Regions from separate parts of the Paenibacillus sp. J5 genome, predicted to be linked through region 2. Evidence: riboswitches for the same ligand, from Rfam matches in the RefSeq annotation. Region 2 holds a riboswitch; each other region holds the start of a gene.
The links. A riboswitch is a leader RNA that binds a small molecule or an ion and turns the genes downstream of it on or off. The one in region 2 is predicted to bind cyclic di-AMP.
Positions count from the first base shown of each region.

Region 1: it holds a riboswitch for cyclic di-AMP, as region 2 does, so the genes downstream of both, kimA (potassium transporter KimA) here and ACY1JZ_RS19595 (C40 family peptidase) in region 2, are expected to answer to the same signal.
Region 3: it holds a riboswitch for cyclic di-AMP, as region 2 does, so the genes downstream of both, ACY1JZ_RS02990 (adenine nucleotide alpha hydrolase family protein) here and ACY1JZ_RS19595 (C40 family peptidase) in region 2, are expected to answer to the same signal.
Region 4: it holds a riboswitch for cyclic di-AMP, as region 2 does, so the genes downstream of both, ACY1JZ_RS25315 (resuscitation-promoting factor) here and ACY1JZ_RS19595 (C40 family peptidase) in region 2, are expected to answer to the same signal.

Region 1 covers NZ_JBUEDD010000002.1:345,574-348,996, forward strand. Annotated here, with positions in the region: gene ACY1JZ_RS04065 (MFS transporter) at 1-1,153, shown strand, start outside; cyclic di-AMP (ydaO/yuaA leader) riboswitch at 1,326-1,516, shown strand; gene kimA (potassium transporter KimA) at 1,524-3,341, shown strand.
Region 2 covers NZ_JBUEDD010000011.1:58,451-61,873, reverse strand. Annotated here, with positions in the region: gene ACY1JZ_RS19600 (cryptochrome/photolyase family protein) at 1-1,040, opposite strand, end outside; gene ACY1JZ_RS19595 (C40 family peptidase) at 1,201-1,704, opposite strand; cyclic di-AMP (ydaO/yuaA leader) riboswitch at 1,710-1,876, opposite strand; gene ACY1JZ_RS19590 (hypothetical protein) at 1,853-2,005, opposite strand; gene ACY1JZ_RS19585 (hypothetical protein) at 2,259-3,080, opposite strand; gene ACY1JZ_RS19580 (M1 family metallopeptidase) at 3,091-3,423, opposite strand, start outside.
Region 3 covers NZ_JBUEDD010000002.1:55,228-58,650, forward strand. Annotated here, with positions in the region: gene ACY1JZ_RS02985 (hypothetical protein) at 102-1,058, shown strand; gene ACY1JZ_RS02990 (adenine nucleotide alpha hydrolase family protein) at 1,163-1,621, opposite strand; cyclic di-AMP (ydaO/yuaA leader) riboswitch at 1,728-1,881, opposite strand; gene ACY1JZ_RS02995 (hypothetical protein) at 2,056-2,283, opposite strand; gene ACY1JZ_RS03000 (Na+/H+ antiporter subunit A) at 2,542-3,423, shown strand, end outside.
Region 4 covers NZ_JBUEDD010000019.1:55,790-59,212, reverse strand. Annotated here, with positions in the region: gene ACY1JZ_RS25325 (HD domain-containing protein) at 1-379, shown strand, start outside; gene ACY1JZ_RS25320 (TatD family hydrolase) at 412-1,185, shown strand; cyclic di-AMP (ydaO/yuaA leader) riboswitch at 1,390-1,553, shown strand; gene ACY1JZ_RS25315 (resuscitation-promoting factor) at 1,794-2,945, shown strand; gene rnmV (ribonuclease M5) at 3,099-3,423, shown strand, end outside.

The sequences.
Region 1 (3,423 bases), on a different contig from region 2:
GAATCTTCGTCCGGCCATTTCATCTGTCTCGCCGCTGCTCGAAACGATCCGCGAGTCGCTTGGCATGAGTGGAGCACTCGCCAGCCTGCTGACCTCGCTTCCTGTACTGTGCATGGGCTTTTTCGCCCCTGCAGCCGTAAAGCTCAGCTCCCGCTTCGGCTTGGAGCGGACGGTAGCCTGCTGCCTGCTGCTCATCGGCGGCGCTACCGCGGCGAGATTCGTCGCCTCCACGGGCTGGATGCTGCTGCTAACCGCTCTTGTCGCCGGGATCGGCATCGCGATTACAGGACCGCTGCTATCCGGCTTCGTCAAGCGCCATTTTGACAATCCCACCGCTATCGTCGGTGTCTATTCAATGTCACTGGTCATCGGAGCGGGACTCGGCGCCGCGCTGGCTGTGCCGCTGCAATCCGCCCTCAATGATTCCTGGCAGGCATCCGCTGCCTCCTGGTCGGTGCTCGCCTTCGCCGCTCTTCTATTCTGGTGGCGGCCGATCAAGCCGAAGCAGCGGGTAGCTGGCTCGGATGAGCCCGCTGTGCAGACGACGCCGCAAGCCAAGCGTGCCGGACTGCCGCTGCGCAGCAAGCGCGCCTGGCTGCTGACGGGCTTCTTCGGGCTGATGGCTGTCATCTTCTATTCGATGACGGCATGGCTCGCACCGATCGTGGAGGAGATGGGCGCCAGCAGGCAGACAGCCGGCTCGGTGCTGACGCTATTCACCGTGGTGCAGATTCCGATGAGCCTGCTCATGCCACTCCTCATCAGCCGCTATCAGCGCCGTGGCGTATGGCTCGTTGCCTGCTCGCTCCTGGAGCTGATCGGTCTGCTGCTTCTGCTGCTGCACGCATCGCCATGGCTGATTGCCATCGTGCTGGGGCTAGGTGCTGGAGGACTGTTCCCGATCGCTCTGATGCTGCCGATCGATGAGGCGGCCGATGCGGAGGAAGCAAGCTCACTGTCTGCCATGACCCAATCTGGCGGCTACATGATTGCCTCACTCGGGCCGCTGTTTGTCGGCGTGATGCACGACAGATTCGGAGGCTATACGTCTGCCATCTATGGTCTGGCAATCCTGGTCATCGTGATGATTGTGATTCAGCTTCGAATTGGCAGCAAGCAGCCAGAGAAGCATCGCAGCACACAACAAGCATAGCAGCAGCAAGCGCAAAAGCTGGCGAGATTGCAACCAAATGCAAGCGCGCCAGCGGCGCTCCCCCGTTGTAACCGATTTCTTCGCATTAAATTCGCTTTTTCAGCCGTTTTCACCCCTTCCCGAACCTTTACAGTTATTGCTCACAAGGCGTATCATTCATCTCGTAACATATATTGCAAGAACGCTGAGTCCTGCAATCATGCAGGAGCGGGGGAACCGAACAGGCAAGCGATGCGAGCGCGATTGAGGAAACGCTCTGCATTCATGCCTATGGGGTGAATCGTCAGGCGCAAGCCGTGGCGTAGGGCTGCCTCCTCAGGCCCGAATCCGTCAGCTAACCCCGTAAGCGTCAAGAGAGGAAGAAATACCGATGGTTACTCAATTGAAACGGCTGTTTATCGGACGACCGATGAAAAGCAGCGCCCTGGCCAATGAAAAGCTCGGCAAGCTGAAGGCGCTGGCCGTCCTCTCGTCCGATGCCCTGTCTTCGGTCGCTTACGGCACGGAGCAGATTCTGCTCGTGCTGCTGCTGGCTGGAACTGCCGCACTCTGGTACTCGCTGCCGATCGCTGTCGCAGTGCTTGGGCTGCTGCTGATTCTCATCCTGTCTTACCGCCAGACGATCGCCGCTTATCCGACTGGAGGCGGTGCGTATATCGTTGCCAAAGACAATCTGGGCACGGCAACTGGCCTGCTCGCGGGCGGCTCGCTGCTCGTCGATTACATCTTGACTGTCGCCGTGAGCTCGTCAGCGGGGACCGATGCGATCGTCTCCGCCTTTCCCGCGCTGCATGATGACCGAGTGGGGATCGCGCTGATCATGATCGGATTTCTTACCATCATGAATCTGCGCGGTGTAACAGAATCTGCCAGCGTGCTGGCTATCCCTGTCTACCTGTTCGTCATCGCCATCTTCGCCCTCCTTGTGACCGGAGCGATTCGTTTTCTAAGTGGGGATATGCACTCAGCATCATCTGGAGCTGGAGCTGCGCTGCATGGCGTCACACTCTTCCTGCTGCTGAAGGCGTTCAGCTCGGGCTGCTCGGCTCTGACCGGCGTCGAAGCGATGTCCAATGCGGTGCCGCATTTTCGCGAGCCTGCGCCCCGCAACGCATCGACCACTCTCGTTATGATGGGCGTGCTGCTGGGTGCGATGTTTATGGGGATCACGCTGCTCGCCTACGGCTACGGCATTGTCCCCAATGCCAAATCTACGGTCGTCTCGCAGATCGCAGAGGCGGTGCTTGGGCGCAATATCTTCTATTATATGATTCAGGGCGTGACGGCCCTTATCTTGTTTATGGCTGCCAATACCGCCTATTCTGCCTTCCCGCTCCTGGCCTACATGCTGGCCAAGGATAAATATATGCCGCGGGCATTCACAGTGCGCGGCGACCGACTCGGGTTCTCGAACGGCATCGTGTTCCTGGGCGTCCTGTCCGCCGCACTCATCCTCGCGTTTGGAGGAGAGACAGAGGGCTTGATCCCGCTCTATGCCGTCGGCGTATTCATTCCATTCACCCTGTCACAGCTCGGGATGATCGTAAGATGGCTTCGCCTGAAGCCGGCTGGCTGGGTACCCAAGCTGATCATGAATACGATCGGGATGCTGACGACCTTGTTCATTACGCTCATCTTCATCTTCACCAAGTGGAGCCAGGTTTGGGTCGTGTTTGTGTTCTTGCCGCTTGTCATCCTGTTGTTCTATCGTATTCACCAGCACTACAGCAACATAGCCGAGGAGCTACGCATCGAGCCTGAGAAGGAGAAGCCGTATATAGCCAAGGGAACGATCATTGTTCCTGTTGCCGGCATTACGCGGGTTGTCATGCATTCGCTCAGCTATGCCCGTTCGTTAAGCGATCAGGTGGTCGCCGTCTATGTCGGCTTTAGTGATGAGGAGCTTGAGGCGATGGAACGCAAATGGGAGCAATGGAATCCCGGCGTCAGACTCGTCGTTATCCGCTCCAGCTACCGGAGCGTCATTCGCCCGCTGCTCAAGTTTATTCACACGGTGGAAGCCAAATCGCCGGAGCATGGCCCCGTGACTGTGCTGATTCCACAATTCATTACGCGCAGTTGGTGGCATGCCATGCTCCATAATCAGACCAGCCTGCTCCTGCGGGCGCAACTGTTCCGGCAGCAGGATATTGTGGTCACGACGGTGCCCTATCATTTGAAGCGGTAGCGGCGCGGCCACGTTCATTGCTGATCCTCCATGCTTCGGGCGCAGCCTGGCTTAGCTTTCCGGCTCATGGAACGCTACCCAG
Region 2 (3,423 bases):
AGAAACATCGCCGTCACCATGCGGAGACGATTAGGCATCTCGCCCGTCTGATTTAGCTGCGCCATAGCGGCATCGATGATCGGGATGCCTGTCCTGCCTTGCGACCAGGCAGCAAAGTGCGTCTCCTGCAGTGCGGAGAAGTCATACTGCTGCTCTATTGTGAAAAATCGCTCATTATGAATCGCCTGATACAGATAAAAATCACGCCATGCCAATTGGCGAATCCACGCTTCTCCGCCAGGCTGCAGAGACGCTGCCTCATAGGCCTCGCGGACGGAGAGAGCCCCGCTGTTCACATAGCGGGAGATGCCGCTAGTGCCTGGCTCGGCGAAGGCATCCCGGCTCTGGTCATAGCGATGCAGCCGCTCGTGGATGAAGCTCTGCAGAGCCTGTGCTCCGCTGCATACTGTCCGGCCGCCTGCCATGACGCGCTGCCTGGCTGCAGAGCAGGCAGCCTGAATGGGAGCGGGCAAGCCGAAGGCCTCCAGCACACTGGCCTCCAGCTCAGCAACCGTATGCAACTGCTTCACCGTGATGCGCGCTCGCCCCGGATAATGCTGCTGCATGAAGCTGCTCCACTTGCGGTAAAAGGGAGTGAACACCTTGTATGGCTCGCTGCGTCCCGCATAGTCCTGCAACTGAGACAGTGGCGCAAGCGGCAGGTCATCCAGAAAAACAGCGGGAATCGAACGGATGGTTGCCGCCTGCGTCAGGGCGGCATCCCGTTGCCTGGCGTAGGGTGTATAGTCAGCATGTGCGACGAGGCCTTGAACAGGGTAAGCATCCATTACGGCAGCGGCGACTGCGCTTGGCTGTCCCCAGAGTAGGTGCAGTGTCTGTCCCGCCTGGGCATAGGCATGCTCCAGCAGGACGGCGTGCTCCAGAAACTGCTGCCCACTATGTGCCACCAGCCGCTCGGCGGTGAGCAATTGCGGGTCGAGGATGAGCAGATGAATGCCGGGAAGTCCGCGGCGATGAAGAGCGTCGAAGGCGCGCAGATCGTAGGTTCGCAGATCCTTGCGGTGGATAAATACATACATGAGCGTTGCTCCTCCTGGTTAAGATGGTGCCTGATGGCTGCAGGCGCGGTGAGAGCGGGCAGCCGCGATATAGCTAACCGCCTATAGGGTGCGTTCGCACACAAAAAGAAAACCGCAAAGCCTGAGGCTGCTGCGGTTTCAATATAAACAATGCAAAGAATTAGTCCGTATCTCCGCTGGTGTCAAGCACTTCATCCGAAGGCTCGTCAGCATATTTTTCAAACGTATCAGTGTCCATCACGCGGCGCGCGGTCACGTAACGCTTGACATAGTAGGATTCGCTCAGCTTGCTGATGGTTACACCTTTGCTGGACGAGGAGTGGGCGAACTTGCCGTCTCCTACATAAATTCCTACATGGGAAATGCCTTTTCCGCTTGTGTTGAAGAATACGAGGTCGCCAGCTCTCAGATCATCCTTGTCCACTTTCTTCCCGATCTGAGCTTGGGAGGACGAGGAACGTGGCAGATCAAGCTTGAACTGTTTGAACACATACGAAGTAAAGCCGGAGCAGTCGAACCCTTTGGTTGTCGTGCCGCCGTACTTGTAAGGTGTACCGATCAGTTCGTCAATCGCATCATCCATCTTGGAGTTTGCAAATGCGGAGCCTGCCGAGAAGGACATAAGGACGAGCAGAGCTAGCAGGGACAGAACGGCTTTCTTCAAAACAAAAAAACTCCTTCCGATGCCTGCGAGGTTAGCTGTGGGGTTCGGTCGAAGGCTCCCTATGATACCCTCAGGCCAGCGCTCTATCTTCTCTTGCTGGTCGGGATCAATTCACCCAGAGTGGTTCCCCCGCTCCCTGACCGGTTCATCAGGGATTCGGCAATGTGTTAGTCGGCGGGGCGGGCTGCAAGGCAACATTGCGCTGCGGCTCGCCCACGCCAGGCGTGCAGAGGTACAGATGACTGATGTGAATGAAGAACGGACCATCTGCACTTATGTACTCGCTATGTATTCGCTTCAATCGCCACTTTTCCTGCTTTGTTCACACAATGTTCACATTTTTCCTGCAACTTATTGCGGCTATTTGACGTATTATGCCGCCAGCAATCAGTGATTTGGCATCATCGTGGTTGATTCGCCCGCCGCGCGAAATTTGTCGAATCGCGCTGCTCTGTCACCCTCCGGGAGAATGCAAAAAAGTTGGATGAAAAACGATCGTTTTTCATCCAACTTATTCATTTGCGATCGGTTAGACATCCGTCCTTCTTAACGTGTTACTCGCTGTGCTGACGGCTCTGCCACGCCTGATATTGGGAAGCCATCGTCCACACCTTGAGCAGCGACCGAATCAGATAGAAGGCCTGGTGAAGGATTAAGGCGAGCAGGCCCGCCCAGATCATCGATACAGCGGAGGCAACCAGCGACAGCAGCAGGCTTACTCCCAGCAGAGCAAGCGAGATAGCTGCCAGTGGCAGCAGCGACTGCAGGGCGGAGGTTATCGATGCGCTCCAGCCTCTGCGGGCGACGATGCCGAACTGCGCGGCGCGGAACAGCAGATGGAGCAACCCGCCCCACAAGAGCCAGCCGCATAGATAGGGCAGAGCGTTCAGCAGCAGTTGTTCGCCAGAGCCGCTCGTATGCAGCAGTCGGGAGGCGACCGGCAGCAGCCACCATACCGGGGCAAGCAGCAACGCCATCTCCGCGGCATAGAGCGCCATCATGGGCTTCCAGACTCGGCGGATGCCCCGAAGAAAGTGCGTGCCCCGGTCATCGCATGTATGGTGCAGCGAGTAGGCGAGCCCGGCCTGAATGAATGGTGTGAGCAGCATACGCGCGGCCAGCAGCCCGACCAGCATCCATAGATAGGGCTCGATGATCTCGGTCTTGGTTAGTTGGAACTGCGCCTCCAGCAGAAACAGACGGACGGAGCTGTTGTCCGACATCGAGTCCGGGTACCGCTTGAGCAGGGGGATGACTACAGATTGTACAGCGCGGTAGAGGAAGAAGCCCCACAGCAACTGATACAGGAACAGCATAATAATGACAGGGAAATGCTTCAGCGACAGTCTCCAGCCTTGCAGCAAATGCTGTTTCATCTCTCTCACCTCACCAGCTCAAGGAGCCTAGCAGCCCCTCGATCACTTTGACGATGCCCAGATTCCAGCGGGTGCTCGAAGACTCCAGCACCTCGGACTTCAGGAAATTATTGATACGCTTATTGTCCAAGACCATCGTGTGCTGCGGGTCAACGACAGCGAAGGCGAGCGGCGCGGTATGCAGCAGCTTGAATTGAATGTGGCTACTTGCGCCATCCCAGGCCTTCGAGAGCGCCGTCCCGTCCTTGAACTGGAATAGAATAGGGATTTCTCCGTAATCGCCGCCGTTTTTGCGAATGACGACGATGGATTCATACATGTCAGTGCGCTGCTGCTCGGCAGG
Region 3 (3,423 bases), on a different contig from region 2:
TCGCACCCTCCCCGTTCGTCTACATGAATAGAACTTAAGGGCAGTCAATTATGATACTGCCAAGTTGGTACATATATTTAATTACGATAGGAGATGTAGTGATGAAGAAATGGCTTCTCGTATGCCTATTGACGCTTGTCCTTGCAGGCTGCACAAACGAGCCAAAGACCGAATCCATTGACACTGGGGGAGGCACGGTACCAATTGCCAATGAGCAGGGAACGCCCTCCCCTTCAGCAGAAGGCGGCGGTTTAACGGAGCCCGATACCGCGTCGTCAGATGAATTAGAGCAGGAGGATGACGTCCTATCGGAGGAAGAGCTGCAACAGGTAGCTTCATTCGGCTATGCGGACGAGACAGGACGATTGCTGCTCGTAGAGCCGGACCCTACGATGGAGGCGGTCAACCCGGCCACGATTACGCTGGCCATCGGTGAGGGAGGACAGCGTCTATCCGTCAAGCACGTCGGTACTCAGCAGAGGGATGATCAAGATAATGGTCGACAAACGGCCAATAATCTCAAGCATCGGGCGGGGGAATTGTTTGAAGTGGAGGACGGGGAGGCTGTGCCCAATGCTACGTACCTGCTGCTGGACGGAAAGGCATTGCCCCAATCTGCTGTGTTGAACGTACAGCCATTGACCGATCAGGCTGCAGAGCAGGAGAAGGTGCAGCAGATCGAAGCTGCCAAGTCACGCAAGGTGCAGCAGGCATGGAAGCTGGCCACCATTGATGAAGGCCAATCCTTGTATCTGATTCAATTCGAACGCGAACAGGACAGCATGCTGGCTAGCTTGGCCATAGAAACGAATGGACAGTTAATGTTCATGGATTACCCGGCCACATATGATGAGAACAGCACATGGAGAGTAGACGACGGTGGGGAGGTCACGCCTGACATGTTCTCTGTGCTGCTGGCAGCACGCACAGCCGAAGGGATGGTGATCGGAATTGAATGGTGGGGTTCCGAAGGCCAGATCGTAAAATTCCTGTCTCAGCGCGCCGGTCAGATCACCGAGCTTGAGCTCAGCTCTGGACGATATATGTCACCAGTATAAAGGGAAATGTCATGAGGAAAGTCCAGGAGCAGCCGGAAGCTGGATGAGCGGCTGCTCCTGTTCATTATGAAATAAAGCTAAATTTTGTATCTCCTGTTGGAGCACTAAGAAATGCCATTATGCTGGCGCAGCGCACCTGAATAATGAGCCGCCTCCTGTACTCGCTCTGAAGAGACGATGTGCAGATCCACATCTTCAACACAGCGAAGCAGCTCCTGAACGAATGAGCTTCGGGTCAGCATCTGCCAGCGGGACTGGACGGGTTGCCCGATGACCAGTTGGGTAATACCGAGATTTTTGGCTGTAGAGGCAACCAGCTCACATGCCTTGGCGTTTGGCTTCGTAATGACGGTGAGCTCCGCGCCCAGCTCCTCGCATTTGTTCTTCCATTGCTCCAAATAATATTGTTTGTCCGCATGCAGCTCATCATACGCAGCATCCACGATACTCAGCACATGCAGCGGCTTGCTCTGCAGCAGCTCGGACAGCTCGTGGCCGCGTTCAATTAATTGATGCCCGTTGGAATGGCAATGCACACACACCATAATTTTTTCATTTGTCATCTCGTTTTGATCTCCTGCCAATCAATTGTAATCTTCGCCCGGCAACGCAAAAAAGCCTGAGAGCAGAGAACTGCTCCCGGCTTGCAGCATCGCAAACAACCGGAAGATCATCTCTCTCATCCGCTTACGAGGTTAGCTGTCGGATTCGGGCATGAGAGTGCCCGTCTATTCTTGAACCAAGCGAATAGATTCACCCCTGAAGCACTAAGCTTCGTTGGTTCCCCCGCTCTCCCTGAAGGAAGATTAAGCGTCATATATGCGTTGACGTGTCGCCACTTATATTACGCCACTTGCGTGAAAAAGTAAATCTCCTGAAAGAGCAGTATTGGCCCGAAAAAGGCGATGTAAGTGAACTTAATTGATCTGCATTTATGTTTTCTGCCTCAAGCTCGTTTTATCTTCCTTATTGGAGATCAGGGCTAATCGGATGACCGTTAGCGTGGCGGCTTAATGATTCGCACATATTCTCTTGGCGCGAACGGTCGTCTGTCAGGCTCCGTCTCCTTCCGGGGTTGTGCGGCCAACTGCTGGGGCTCGCTATAGATGCCCGGGTTGGAGAAGCCCTCAGCTATAACTTGCGACTGACGGGGTTCAGCATGACCCCCTCCTGCGTAAATCCCTACCAAAAGCAACAGACTGCTGATGAGTTGGTGGTCTGGCATAGAGAATCCCTCCTAATGCTTACTACAAGGATGCCACGTTTGGTCGAGGGCTATACCTGTCTGCTCTTTACAAGCTGCGCCCGACTCGTTATACTGATAAGGATGGTTTTAGTACATTTGGACAAGCTTGAACAACTCGATCATAATTCAATACGTAATTCATGGAGGAGCCTGCCACAAGCGGGCTCTTTTTGTGTATTTTTGTACCTTTAATCAACAATAATGGATAATATTACTTATCCAAGAGGAGGATTGGACTTGTCTTTGCTGCACTTATCTATTCTACTGCCGCTCGCGGGCTCGGCGTGTGTCTTATTGACGCGAAAATGGCGGACACTTCCTCATGCCGGTTGGCTCGTATTCCCAATACCGCTGTTGCTATTTGTCTATTTTTGTTCACAAATAGCATCGGTTCAGAGTGCGCCGACTACAGCTTCTATACCATGGCTGCCCTTCATCGACATTTCGTTTGCTGTTTATCTTGATGGGCTGTCCCTACTTTTTTCGCTGCTCATCAGCGGAATCGGCGCGCTGGTTACGTTGTACTCTATCTTTTATATGGATCGCAACAAGGAGGATGTTCATTCCTTTTATTCGTATTTGCTGTTATTTATGGGTGCGATGTTAGGTGTGGTGCTGTCTGATAATTTGATGATTCTCTACGGATTTTGGGAGCTGACGAGTATCGCTTCCTTTCTGCTGATCGGCTTCTGGCATCACCGCGACCGATCCCGCTATGGAGCGCAGAAGTCGCTGCTGATTACGGTATTTGGCGGTCTGGCGATGTTCGCCGGGTTTGTGCTGCTGTATGTGATGGCTGGCACGTTCAGCGTCCGCGAGATCATCGCTCAGCTTGGCTCGCTGCAGGGGGATGCCCTGTTTGTGCCTTCCCTGGTGCTCGTGCTGCTCGGCGCATGTACCAAGTCTGCCCAATTTCCGTTCCATATCTGGCTGCCGGACGCGATGGAGGCGCCGACGCCGGTTAGTGCCTATCTCCACTCGGCCACGATGGTCAAGGCAGGGCTATATCTGGTTGCCCGTCTCAGCCCGATCTATGCCGCGGAGGCGCTCTGGTTCTGGATCGTCACCACAACGGGGATGATCACGCTCATCCACGGCTCGTATCAGGCGATCAAGCAG
Region 4 (3,423 bases), on a different contig from region 2:
CGATCTATGCCTTCGTTTCCTTCATCGGCGATTGTATAAATATATAACCATGGATCAAGAGGATGAAGCATTGTGGCATGAGATTCGCTGTGATTTTGCCGCTGCCGGATTGCGGCCGGAGTATCATCTGGAGATTGACTTCCCGTTCGATCTGCCCTACGATGTGTACCAGCCTGGCAAGGCAGAGGGGGAGGAGAAGCCGCCTATCCTGCTCTTGGGTATGAATCATCAATTGTCTGAAATATCGGGGAAGTCTGACATTATTCGGTCTATTACAGGGCTTCATCTTGGAAAATATCACCTATATTACCCGGACGATCTGCTACGTGCCCATGCGAACAAGCTCCGTCCCTCCATTCGCGAGTTGTTCGGTGTATAGCTTGTATTTATAGAAGAAAAGGGGTTTTAACTTTGTTGATTGATACACATGCGCATCTGGATTCCGCCCGTTTCGACAATGATCGTGAGCTCGTCCTGCAACGAGCCAAAGAAGCCGGAGTGGAGCGAATATTAAATGTTGGATTTAACCGGGAGACCATCCCTTCGACAATATCTCTAGCAGAAGCCCATGATTCGATCTATGCGATTGTCGGATGGCATCCAGTTGACAGTATTGATATGCAGCCCCAGGATTTGGACTGGATTCGAGAGCTATCGAGTCATCCGAAAGTAGTAGCAATTGGTGAAATTGGATTGGATTATCACTGGGATACGTCCCCAAAGGACGTGCAGCATCGTGTATTTAGAGAGCAGATAAGATTGGCAAAGGAGGTAAATAAACCAATCGTTATTCATAATCGCGATGCCCATGAAGACATTGTGCGCATCCTGAAGGAGGAGCGCGCGGATGAGGTCGGAGGGGTCATGCACTGCTTCTCTGGAAGCTGGGAAACAGCCAAATTATGTCTGGATATGAACTTCTATATTTCCTTCGGCGGACCGGTGACATTCAAGAATGCAAGGGTACCCAAAGAGGTCATGGAAAGGGTTCCAATCGATCGTATATTGATTGAGACAGACGCTCCTTATCTCGCCCCTCATCCGTACCGCGGCAAGCGCAATGAATCGGCTTATGTACGTATGGTGGCGGAGGCCGCAGCAGAAATTAAAGGGATAACTTTGGAAGAGATTGCTAAAATTACGACCCGAAATGCAGAGCTTTGTTTTCGTCTACCTCAAAAATAGAAAAGAATCTGAGAAATAAAGACCTATGGGGTGATAAAACTCAATTTGTTCGGTGAATTTGCATTAATATTGCGAGTTTTTCCTGAAAATTCGTTTAAATCGCATTTTTAATGATCTTTACAATGGGCCACGAAAGAGGGTATGATTTTTCTCAGAGCTTGAATATGTATTGGATTTCCAATTTTGCTTAATTCCTTTGTTCGGTCTTACGGCGTGTCCGAAATCGTGCAAAGGAAGCGGGGGAACCATTGTTGTTCAGGGGTGAATTTGGTACGTGTCCGGAAACCTTCGCATCCGGTTCGAACCGATAGGGCGACTCTCTTGCCCGAACCCGTCAGCTAACCTCGTCAGCATGTAAGAGAGAGATCAACCTCGTGCCCACAATCCATGGTGAATACAACTTGCCTGGAAGCCACGAAACAGATCCTCTGTCGCGGGCTTCTTTTTATTTTTGAATATCTATTCAGAGGGCGACATAGGGTTAATCATGGAGGTGGGGAATCGGCGAGCTACTAGGAATGCGTGCTTGCACGCTAATCTACAATAGTCGCGTCATTTGAGATCATGCGTAACAGTTGACGGCGGGGCTATGAAGGAGGACCGAGGAAGTGGGCATGTTCCAACTCAAGGATACCCATGATAAACGATCATCCAGCATGTCTTTCGCATTGCGATGGAAGCATGAAAATTTGCGTTTGATTGTTCTAAGTGCTATTATCTCAATCGCTATGACTTTCATGTTACTGGTGTTGCTGTACGGTACGGCTTACAAGAGCGTATCGCTCGTAGTCAATGGACAAGAAACCGTTGTTTCGACGAAACAGTGGGTCCTGCAGCGCCTGTTGGATGAACAAGCTATTACAGTCGGGGAACACGACAAAATCTCGATGCCGCTTGATGCGGACATCAAGGACGGGGCCCGGATTGTAATTGACCAGGCTATACCGGTGACGGTTAGGGCAGACGGTACAACGAAGACATTCTACACCACAGAAAGAACCGTGAAAGCGGCGATCGAGGATTTGAATATTTCGCTTTCAGACGACGATAAGATCATGCCTGCCTTGACAGAAGAGCTAGAGGCTAATGAGACCGTATCGATCGTTCGTGTAGATAAACAGGTTGCCAAGACAGAGCAGTCGGTGCCGTTCGAAGTGGTGAAGAAGAATGATCCGACGCTCGAGGAAGGCAAGGAGAAGGTCGTACAGGCCGGCAAGGAAGGTCTGCTCGTGGAACAATACGAGAAGGTCTATGAGGATGGTCAGCTCGTATCAGAGAAGCTGGTTACGAAGACCATCGAGTCGAAGAGCGTTGATCAGATCATCGCCATCGGCACGAAGAAGAAGCCGGAGGTTATGGTTGCTTCCGCGGACGCAGGTACTGGCGCAGCGCAGACCGTAACCAAGTCAGGCGTTACCTTCAAGGCGAAGAAGGTGCTCAAGAGTGTAACACTGACCGCTTATTCGGCGGGTGTAGCTTCGACGGGCAAGGATGAGAGCCACCCGCTGTATGGCATTACAGCCTCGGGAGCGACGGTGCAGGAGGGACAGACGATTGCTGTCGATCCTGATGTCATTCCCATGGGCTGGTGGGTATACATCGAAGGGGTGGGCTTCCGCCGGGCAGAGGATACCGGAGGAGCTATTAAGGGCAACAAGATCGATGTTTACTTCGATAGTGAGTCCCATGTGAAGAAGTTCGGTCGCAAAAAAGGGCATACCGTGTATGTGATTGGCCCTAACAAGCCCAAATCGAGTTAATACCGGCGGTGCCTCAAGCTCTGCAAGACTTTTTATTGACTGTGCTCTAATCATATCGTAATTTCGATGCAAATATGTCATGATAAGAAGAGGCGATGCCTCTTCTTTTTTTGATTGATAATTAAAGCTTAGACGGACAGAGGGAAGGTTCAAATGATTAAGGAAGTTATCGTTGTAGAGGGCAAGGATGATACGATTGCGATAAAACGAGCGGTCGAAGCCGATACGATCGAAACGGGCGGCTCTGCGATCGGGGAGGCTGTGCTGCGTCGAATCGAGCTGGCTATGGAGCGGCGGGGGATCATTATCTTCACCGATCCCGACCATGCCGGAGAGCGTATCCGCAAGATCGTAGCGGCCCGGGTACCAGGCTGCAAGCACGCCTTTCTCGCGCAGGAGGAGGCGCTGTACAAAGGGGATATTGGCGTGGAGAACGCCTCGCCTGAGGCAATCGTGCGTGCGCTCAGCAATGTTCGGA